DNA from 4 places in the Brevibacillus sp. HB1.4B genome. Region 3 is predicted to be linked to each of the others. Evidence: riboswitches for the same ligand, from Rfam matches in the RefSeq annotation. Region 3 holds a riboswitch; each other region holds the start of a gene.
The links. A riboswitch is a leader RNA that binds a small molecule or an ion and turns the genes downstream of it on or off. The one in region 3 is predicted to bind cobalamin.
Positions count from the first base shown of each region.

Region 1 (2,202 bases), on a different contig from region 3:
GTAATAGCCAGTTCCATCCTTTTTTCACAGCGATTCCTCCCGTTTGAGCAAACGAAGCTGTGTAAGCTCTTTTGCGTTGTAAGATAACAACCAGTTCCAAACAAGAACGGTCAACAGACCTTCACTGATTGCGAGCGGAACTTGCGTGAATGCAAAAATTCCTGCGAATTTGGCAAACGAGGCCAACACTCCACCAGATTCAGCTGGAAATGCGAGTGCCAGTTGAATCGAAGTCACCACATAGGTAGCGAGGTCAGCCAAGGCAGCCGCCGCAAAAACAGCCAGACGCTGGCTTCCGCGCACTTTCATGATCACCCGATAGATTCCGTATGCCACCAGTGGTCCTACTACTGCCATGGATACAGCATTTGCCCCTAGCGTAGTCAAACCTCCATGTGCCAAAAGCAAGGCTTGAAACAAGAGCACCATGCTCCCTAACACAGACATCGCAAAAGGCCCAAACATAATGGCGCCAAGGCCCGTTCCAGTCGGGTGAGAGCTGCTGCCTGTAACTGAAGGGATTTTCAGTGCAGATAAAACAAAGGCAAACGCTCCTGCAACACCAATAAGGAGCTTCATTTCGGGATGTTCTTTTACAATCTTGTTAATCGAGCGAATCCCAAGAATAAAAAATGGCAAGAAGACAGCCCACCAAAATAAGGCCCAGGATAATGGCAAATACCCTTCCATGATGTGCATCGCATGTCCTGTCTCTGGTTCATTGAGCAGGAAATACAGGACAAAGCCCGCGATCATCAAACAAGTAGATACGAGACGAGATCGATTCATGTTCCTTCCTCCTTCACTGACTTTCGTTCTTTTCCTACAAACAAAAAAATCCCATCCATCAATGGACGAGATGTGCACACAAAACAACAGACTGACATACAGCCTCATTGCCTCGTATTCACCGCTCCTTTCCGCGAAGGTTTTGTGGGTGTGGCTACTAGGTAGGTCTCCTGGCTTCCAGATCCATACGCTCTTTGTCCTTCCCCATACAAAAATGAGTGGTTTCCTTCTCAAAGAGAGCTCCCTGGTTACAGTGGCGGGACCGCTCGGGACTTTCACCCGATTCCCTGTTACCCTTTATGCGTCACATAAAGGCACCTAACGCCGATCATATGAAGTTGACAGACAATTCATGTTTGTCCCACATCATTATAACGGATCACTACATAAATCGGAAGAATATAAGCAAAAACGCATAAGCCGATGCCCCACTACAAACGGAGCCATCGACCTATGCGTACTTGTTCTATCTATTCTTTTGCGTCTACGCCAATTACTTCACTAATATGTTTAAAACCATCGCGCTGCATGAGCTTGAGTAGCTTTTTGTTAATTTGCTTGGCGATACCTGGGCCTTGATAAATCATCCCCGTATACACCTGAACGAGACTGGCTCCTGCTCGGATTTTCGCGTAGGCGTCTTCGCCGTTATAAATGCCCCCGACACCGATGATGGGTACCTTGTCTCCTACTTCTTGATAAATCTCCTTCACCCAAGCAGTGGAACGCTCCGTAAGAGGTCTTCCGCTCAAGCCGCCCGCTTCCTCGGCAAAACGATGTCCGGAAACCGCCTCGCGTGACAGTGTCGTATTGGTAGCGATAATTCCGGCAATGCCTTCTTCAACAGCAGCGTGAACAACATCGCGCATGTGCTCATCCGACATGTCTGGTGCTACTTTCAGCAAAATCGGCTTTTTCTTGATGGAACGTGCTTCCATTTCGGTTGCCTTTTCCCTTACTGCACGCACCAAATGACGCAAGCTCTCTGTCTCCTGCAAGTCACGCAGATTCGGGGTATTCGGAGAGCTGATGTTAATGACGAAATAGTGACCGTATGCATAGAGCATGTCCATACATTTGCTATAGTCGATGGCCGCCTCTTCATTCGGCGTTACTTTGTTTTTCCCAATGTTAATCCCAATTGGAACATCTGAGTATGCGTAATCGACCAAATGCTGGGAAGCCAAATACGCACCGTGATTGTTGAAGCCCATCCGGTTAATGACAGCTTGATGTTCCGGCAATCGGAACAAACGCGGCTTCGGATTGCCTGGCTGCCCCTGCGGTGTCAACGTCCCGATTTCCACAAACCCAAAACCAAGAGCACCCAACGCATGATAGACTTCCGCATTTTTATCAAAACCGGCTGCAAGTCCGACTGGATTCGGAAACGTCATTCCCCACAGCTTATTC
Region 1 covers NZ_JABSUT010000005.1:123,516-125,717, reverse strand. The annotation lists gene HP398_RS13915 (energy-coupling factor ABC transporter substrate-binding protein) at 1-28, opposite strand, end outside; gene HP398_RS13910 (energy-coupling factor ABC transporter permease) at 25-789, opposite strand; cobalamin riboswitch at 933-1,126, opposite strand; gene HP398_RS13905 (quinone-dependent dihydroorotate dehydrogenase) at 1,260-2,202, opposite strand, start outside.
Region 1: linked by a shared signal. The riboswitch ahead of HP398_RS13910 (energy-coupling factor ABC transporter permease) and the one ahead of metE (5-methyltetrahydropteroyltriglutamate--homocysteine S-methyltransferase) in region 3 are both predicted to bind cobalamin.

Region 2 (2,202 bases), on a different contig from region 3:
CTTCATTTTATCCCAGCCATTGCGACTCGCGATCATATCCTCTAGCTTGATGCCCGTCTTTTCATCGGTAATTCCGCTCGCATACAAAATGACGTCTGGATCGTTTTGCAAAATCTTTTCTTCACTGATCGGATTCCACCCTTCGGTGTCGGAAGCAATGTTTGTTGCTCCAGCCAGGGTGATGAGTTCGTCCATGAATTCACCTTTTCCGACTGTCCAGCCTGGGGAAAATTCCAGGTATACCTTTTTCTTCTCTTCCGGTTTTACATTTTTCACTGCTTCTTGAACGTACGCGATGTCTTTCTTCATTTGCGCGACGACTTTTTCGGCTTGTTCCTGTGTGTTCGTGATAACTCCCATCGCCAAAACATTGTTTAGGATGTCATCCATCTTTGTCGGATGGGTAATATAGACTGGCATTCCGAGAGATTTGAGCTTGTCAGCCACTGGCTTTTCCATCGAAATCCCACCGACGACCATATCCGGCGTTTGAGCGAGAATGGCTTCTTCATTTGGTTTGACGACTCCGCCAATTTTCGGTTTTGCCTTCGCCGCATCTGGATAATCATCATAGTCTGAGACAGCTACGATCCGATCTTCCAAGCCTAATGCGAACAAAATCTCTGTCTCGGCAGGTGATGTAGAGACGATTCGCTCAGGAGCTTTTGCAAAGGTTACTTCTTTTCCTGTTGCATCCTTGACGGTCAATGGATACGTTGTTTGTTTTGCAGGTTGCTCGACCGCATTCTCTTGCGGTGCTGTCTGCGGTGCGCTTGTTTGTCCCCCTGGTGCTGGCTGGCTGTTATCGTTACCCGCACAACCTGCGAGGCTAGCCGCAACTAGTAGTGGGATCATGAATCGCAATGAACGTTTCATATGTAGAACTTCCTTTCTGCATGTCTGATTGACTGTTCCTTCCAATAAAAAAATCGACCCTTGCTTCCATTCGGAAATCAAAGGGTCGGCACCTCAGGGCAAACAGACAGGATGGTCTGCTTCCTGAAATAGGCCGATCCTTTCCGCGAAGGCAACAGGCACTAAAACAAACAGGCAGGTCTCCTGGCTTACGGCTGAGGAACGAGCCGATTTACAGTGGCGGGACCGCGTCGGATTTTCACCGACTTCCCTTTTCACCCGATCTTTTCGTTAAAAAGACGAGGCACCTATTTGCTGTTACGTTTGAAATTGTCACAGTCCATGACTCATCCTACATCATAGCATTCCTTGGATGAAAAAAGAATGACAAACACATAAGCCAATACTTTCTTGCCTGCTAAAAATGAAAAACGCCTGAACAAAAGGTTCAGGCAAATGTAAAGCTTTTGGCAGGCTATTTCCCTCGTTTGTCCAAATAATCGAGAATGCCCATGGAGCATACTTGTAAATCGAGCTTGAGTACTTCGAATACTTCGTGGTCACTGCTGATTCCTTGTGACTGTAGATGATCCGAAACTCGTTCAAATAACGTAAGAGACAGCTCATCGTATGATTGTCCAGCAACAAGCGCTGTCTTTCCTTCCGCCACAAACACGGGGAGCCACTCGCGTATTTGGCGGTACACGTCATCTACCTGCTCTGACATCCCAAAATGACCAAAGTAAATGCGACTCAGCTTGTGCGCTTCAAAACGGCTTAGAGACGCTAACATGGCATCCGGGTCAAACTGATTCGGCGAAGTAGATGGCAGCACGAGGTGTATGCCATCCTTTTTAAGCTGTGGATAGAGTACACCTGCCGTATCACCTGTGAACATGCCGCGGCTTACTGGATCGTAGATGCTGAAGTGATGATTGGCATGCCCTGGCGAATCCAGAAACTCCAATACGCAATTCTCTCCGATCTTTAGTGTATCTCCGTCCCCACGAATCAAAATCCGTTCCTCGAGAACAGCCTCAATCGGATCAAACAATCGATCAAAATCATCATGATACACCGCTCTCGCGCCTGCGATCAGTCGGCTCGGATCTATGAGATGACGTGCACCTTTCGGGTGGACAACGACCTTTGCGTTCGGACAATCCTTCAGAAACAGTCCTACTCCTCCTGCATGATCCAAGTGAATGTGCGTCACGATGATGTATTTGACTTGTTCCGGCTTATAACCGAGCTTGGCGAGACCGGCCTTGATGTATGGGACGGAGGGGCTTGGTCCTGTTTCTACCAATGTGAGCTCCTCTTCCGCGATTACATACGTCCCCGTGC
Region 2 covers NZ_JABSUT010000002.1:538,988-541,189, forward strand. The annotation lists gene HP398_RS07115 (ABC transporter substrate-binding protein) at 1-876, opposite strand, end outside; cobalamin riboswitch at 1,033-1,182, opposite strand; gene HP398_RS07120 (MBL fold metallo-hydrolase) at 1,331-2,202, opposite strand, start outside.
Region 2: linked by a shared signal. The riboswitch ahead of HP398_RS07115 (ABC transporter substrate-binding protein) and the one ahead of metE (5-methyltetrahydropteroyltriglutamate--homocysteine S-methyltransferase) in region 3 are both predicted to bind cobalamin.

Region 3 (2,202 bases):
TGGTACGTGCAATAAGCTACTGGACGGCTGCAACCACAGCTTTTCGAGTGGAACAATCTCGGAAATTTCTTTGACTAGTTCCCACTTCTCCTCAATCGATGCACGCCATATGTTTCGACCGTCGATGATTCCCGCTGCGAGAATCTTGTCTGCTGGAAACCCGTGTGTTTTGAGATTGGTCAGATTACGCTTCGCTCCGTGTACAAAATCAAGACCGATTCCTTTTACCGGTAAGAAAACTAGCTCCTCATACCAATCCACCGCTTCAAAATAAGTTTGCAGCATGCACTGGATATGCGGTAGTGCTTGACCGATTTGCGTATAGATACGTTTGATGATGGCGCGATCACGCACCGAGACATCCAGTACAAATGCAGGCTCATCGATTTGCACCCATTCCACGCCGTGTAGCTCCAACTCCCGGAGAACGTCTATGTAAAGCGGAACGAGTTGATCCACGATGGGCTCAAATTCGTTTTTCTCATATCCTTTGGACAATTTGACAAACGTATACGGACCTACAATGACAGGCTTTCCGATGATTCCAAACTTTTCTTTGGCCTCCAAATATGCCTGGAGAGGCTTGTTCTCCGTAATGACTGGTTGACGTTCACCGAACTCCGGGACGATATAATGGTAGTTCGTGTTAAACCATTTCGTCATTTCACTGGCGACAGCTTCCTTCGAACCGCGAGCCATGGCGAAGTATGTGGCTAACGAAACCGGGCCACCCTCGTATTCATAACGCTTGGGGACCATTCCAAACATCACAGCCATATCCAGCATGTGATCGTAGTACGTAAAGTCACCCACAGGGATCAGCTCGACCCCTTTTTCCTGCTGACTCAGTAGATGTTGTTGACGGATTTGTTCCATTTGCTGCTCCAAGCCCACCTCACCGATAGTGCCTGCCCAAAATGCTTCCAATGCCTTTTTCCACTCGCGGTTCTTCCCGATCCGTGGATATCCCAAATTGCTGCTTTTCATGAGCTTCCTCTCCATTCTTTATTCGATCTTGACTTGAATCCGCCCAATAAAAAAAGCATCTCCAACGATCAAAAAGAACGTTAGAAATGCCAAATAAGCACTGAGATCACAGCATCCTAACACCTCCCTATCTCCCGTAGGTTAAGCAGTGTCGTCGAAACAGGCAGGTCTCCTGACTTTGGGATCATCATCTGCACATGCCTTCCCAATCCGTTTGGATCAGTGGCTGAAAAATGTGCCGACTCCCCTCATACAGTGGCGGGACCGTGTCGGATTCTCACCGACTTCCCTTTTCATCCTTGGTCCATCTTGATGACCAAAGAACCTGTTTCCACTCTTATGAAATTGTCATGGTTCTGTGAAGTGCCCCCCATAAATTAGCAGGGCAGCATACTGTTCATACAGTAACACAGAATCCATTTTTTGTCATACTAAAATTTAAAATCATCATCGGTCAACGGCTCTACGTTTAGCGTACGGACATAGCCATTTCCTTTTTTCGAGAAGAAGTCATGCTGCTTCGTCTGCGTGCGAATGCCGTTCAGTACGATCGGGTTCACTTCTTCCTCTGGGAATAACGGGTCCAGCCCCAGATTCATCAATGCTTTGTTCGCGTTGTAACGCACGTACACATGAACCTCGTCAGCCAATCCGATTTCCGTATACAACGAAGTCGTATAGGCCTCTTCATTTTCTTGCAGCTCATGCAAAAGGGCATACAGCTCCTCTTTTGCTGCGGTCTGCTCGACCACACTCAGACCTTGATATACTTCTTGCGCAAGAACGCCGACATAGAGTCCGTGGATGCTCTCGTCGCGAACAATCAGGTCGATAATTTCCCCGCTGCTAGTCATCTTTCCTTGCCCCGCCAAATAGAGCGGATAGAAGAAGCCGCTGTAAAACAGATAGCTTTCCAGGAAGACAGAGGCTACCATCGCCATGTACAAGTCTTTCGGTTTCTCAATTTCTTGATAGCGTTTCGAGATGAGGGCCGCTTTCTTTTGCAGATGCGGATTGTTTTCCACCCACGAAAAAATACCGTCAATCTCTTCTGTCGATGCCAGCGTTGTAAAAATACTGCTGTACGATTTGGCATGGATTTGCTCCATCATGCCCATGAAGGCGAGAACCGCTTTTCTTTGCAGTCCATCGACATGCTCCATGATCTTCGGCATCCCTACTCCACCCTGGACCGTATCCAGCAAGGTGAGACCG
Region 3 covers NZ_JABSUT010000009.1:62,256-64,457, forward strand. The annotation lists gene metE (5-methyltetrahydropteroyltriglutamate--homocysteine S-methyltransferase) at 1-987, opposite strand, end outside; cobalamin riboswitch at 1,133-1,331, opposite strand; gene nrdF (class 1b ribonucleoside-diphosphate reductase subunit beta) at 1,419-2,202, opposite strand, start outside.

Region 4 (2,202 bases), on a different contig from region 3:
CGACTCACTACTTGTTCCCAACTGACCTCTGCCCAACCCTTTTGAATGTCATCAAAAATGTTCTTACCACCAGCAGTCTTGATTAAGGACGTCATGTAGTTGTTGGCTGCTGTGAATGGTTTATCTTCTCCGTTGTCGTACACGAATACTTTAAGCGGCTCGTCCACTTTGCCAATTTTACTAATCGTTTGATCCAATTCACTCTTCATTTTATTAATCAAATCATTGGCTTTGTCTTCCACACGGAAAATGCGTCCAATATTCGTAATGTCTGCAAACACATCGTCGATTGTCGGGCCAGGCATGCTAGAAGACGCTTGCAGATACGATTTGATGCCGACCTTTTCCAAATCCTGCATCGATCCTACACCCTTTTCGCCGAAGCCGCTTTTCCATCCGGCGTACACGAAGTCTGGGTTCGCTGCCAGCAGCACTTCTTTCGTAGGATACTTGTCAGACAGTACCGGAATCTTGTCGTAATCTGCTTTTAACTCTGGAAGGATTTTATCGTCTAGGTATGCAGTTCCGACCATTTTATCAGCCAGGCCCAATGCCAGCATGATTTCGGTAACGTGTTGGTTCAAAGTCACTGCACGCTCAGGTGCTGTTGGATAGGTCATTTCGATGCCATTATTGGTTAGTGTTACAGGCTTGCTCTCTGCTGCTGGTGCAGCCGTTTGTTCGGTTTTGGCTGGAGCCTGTGTTGTCGTAGTGGAGCCGCATGCCGAAACCAAAAGCATGGCAGCTGTCATGATACCGAAAGCTAGTCCTTTCATTACTGTATGTGGTTTGTTTGTCTTCAACATCTGTAATCCCCTTCTCTGTATGTATATGATGAGTTGAACGAAATCCTCCACAAAAAAAGCACCCCCCATTTCAATCGGGAGGTGCATGACAAACGTAGATATAGCTATAAGCAGGCACAAAGGCGCCGTTTCATAGGCTGTTTCCACATCTGCCCCATCCTCGTGGGTCGATTGTATATGATCGCATGGCAGGTCTCCTGGCTTACGAATCAACACACCCAGCTACCTTCCCATTTTTTGTCTCGCAAAAAACAGTGGCTATTCGCTAGTTGCTCCTCGTTACAGTGGCGGGACCGCGCCGGTTTCTCACCGGACTTCCCTTTTAAGCTGACGGCATATGCCATCTAGCACCATTCGATACGTATTCAATTTTTACGATTTATTCATTCATTGATAGTAGTCAGTTTTTTCGGGAACTGCGTGAGAATTTCAACGCCCGTTTCCGTAACCAATACATCGTCTTCAATCCGCACTCCGCCTACACCTGGCAGATAGATGCCTGGCTCGATCGTAAAGACCATCCCTGGACGAAGCACTTCTTGGTTCTGGCTGTGAACAGATGGATATTCATGTACATCCATCCCAAGTCCATGCCCAAGACGGTGCATGAAGTATTCTCCGTAGCCTTTTGCGGTGATGACATCGCGAGCGGTTTTATCCAAATGCGCAAAAGTCACACCCGGACGAATCTCAGCAATGGCCGCTTCGTTGGCAGCCAATACTGTCTCGTAAATTTCTTGAAGCTGAGCACTGATCTCGCCTACAGCAAAGGTACGGGTAATATCGGATACATATCCGTTGGCTGCTACCCCGATATCAAACAAAAGCAAGTCGCCTTCTTGCACCTGGCGCGTTCCTGGTTTCCCGTGTGGCAGTGCCGACTTCTCCCCTGCCAATACCATGGATGTAAAGGACGGACCTTCGGCACCCAAGCGCTTCATCTGGAATTCCAGCTCAGCTACGATTTCTGTCTCGGTCATGCCTGTCTTGACTTTTTTCAGGGTCTCCCGCAAGGACTCCTCGACCAACTGAACAGCGTGCTTCAAACGCTCCACTTCATCCGCCGATTTGATCAAACGCATTTCACGCAGTGGCTCTTCCACATCCACATAGCTCGACGCCAGAACAACTTGTCCAAGTGCTTCATAGCGCTCGACAGTCATATGACTTTTTTCAATACCGAGCTTCGTCAAGTTCGCTGGCAACACTTGCTTGAGGATTTCATAGGGGTTTTGGATATCCGTATGTGTATGGATATCTTGAACGAACGAAGCCTCTGCGGCTGCCTCACGATCAAGAGCAGGTACAATCAAAGAAGGTTTTCCCTCAGCAGGAATAACGAGACCCATAAAACGTTCATGCGGGTCTGTAAAAAATCCGGTCAAATAGTAAACGT
Region 4 covers NZ_JABSUT010000003.1:492,269-494,470, reverse strand. The annotation lists gene HP398_RS10300 (ABC transporter substrate-binding protein) at 1-806, opposite strand, end outside; cobalamin riboswitch at 977-1,176, opposite strand; gene HP398_RS10295 (M24 family metallopeptidase) at 1,190-2,202, opposite strand, start outside.
Region 4: linked by a shared signal. The riboswitch ahead of HP398_RS10300 (ABC transporter substrate-binding protein) and the one ahead of metE (5-methyltetrahydropteroyltriglutamate--homocysteine S-methyltransferase) in region 3 are both predicted to bind cobalamin.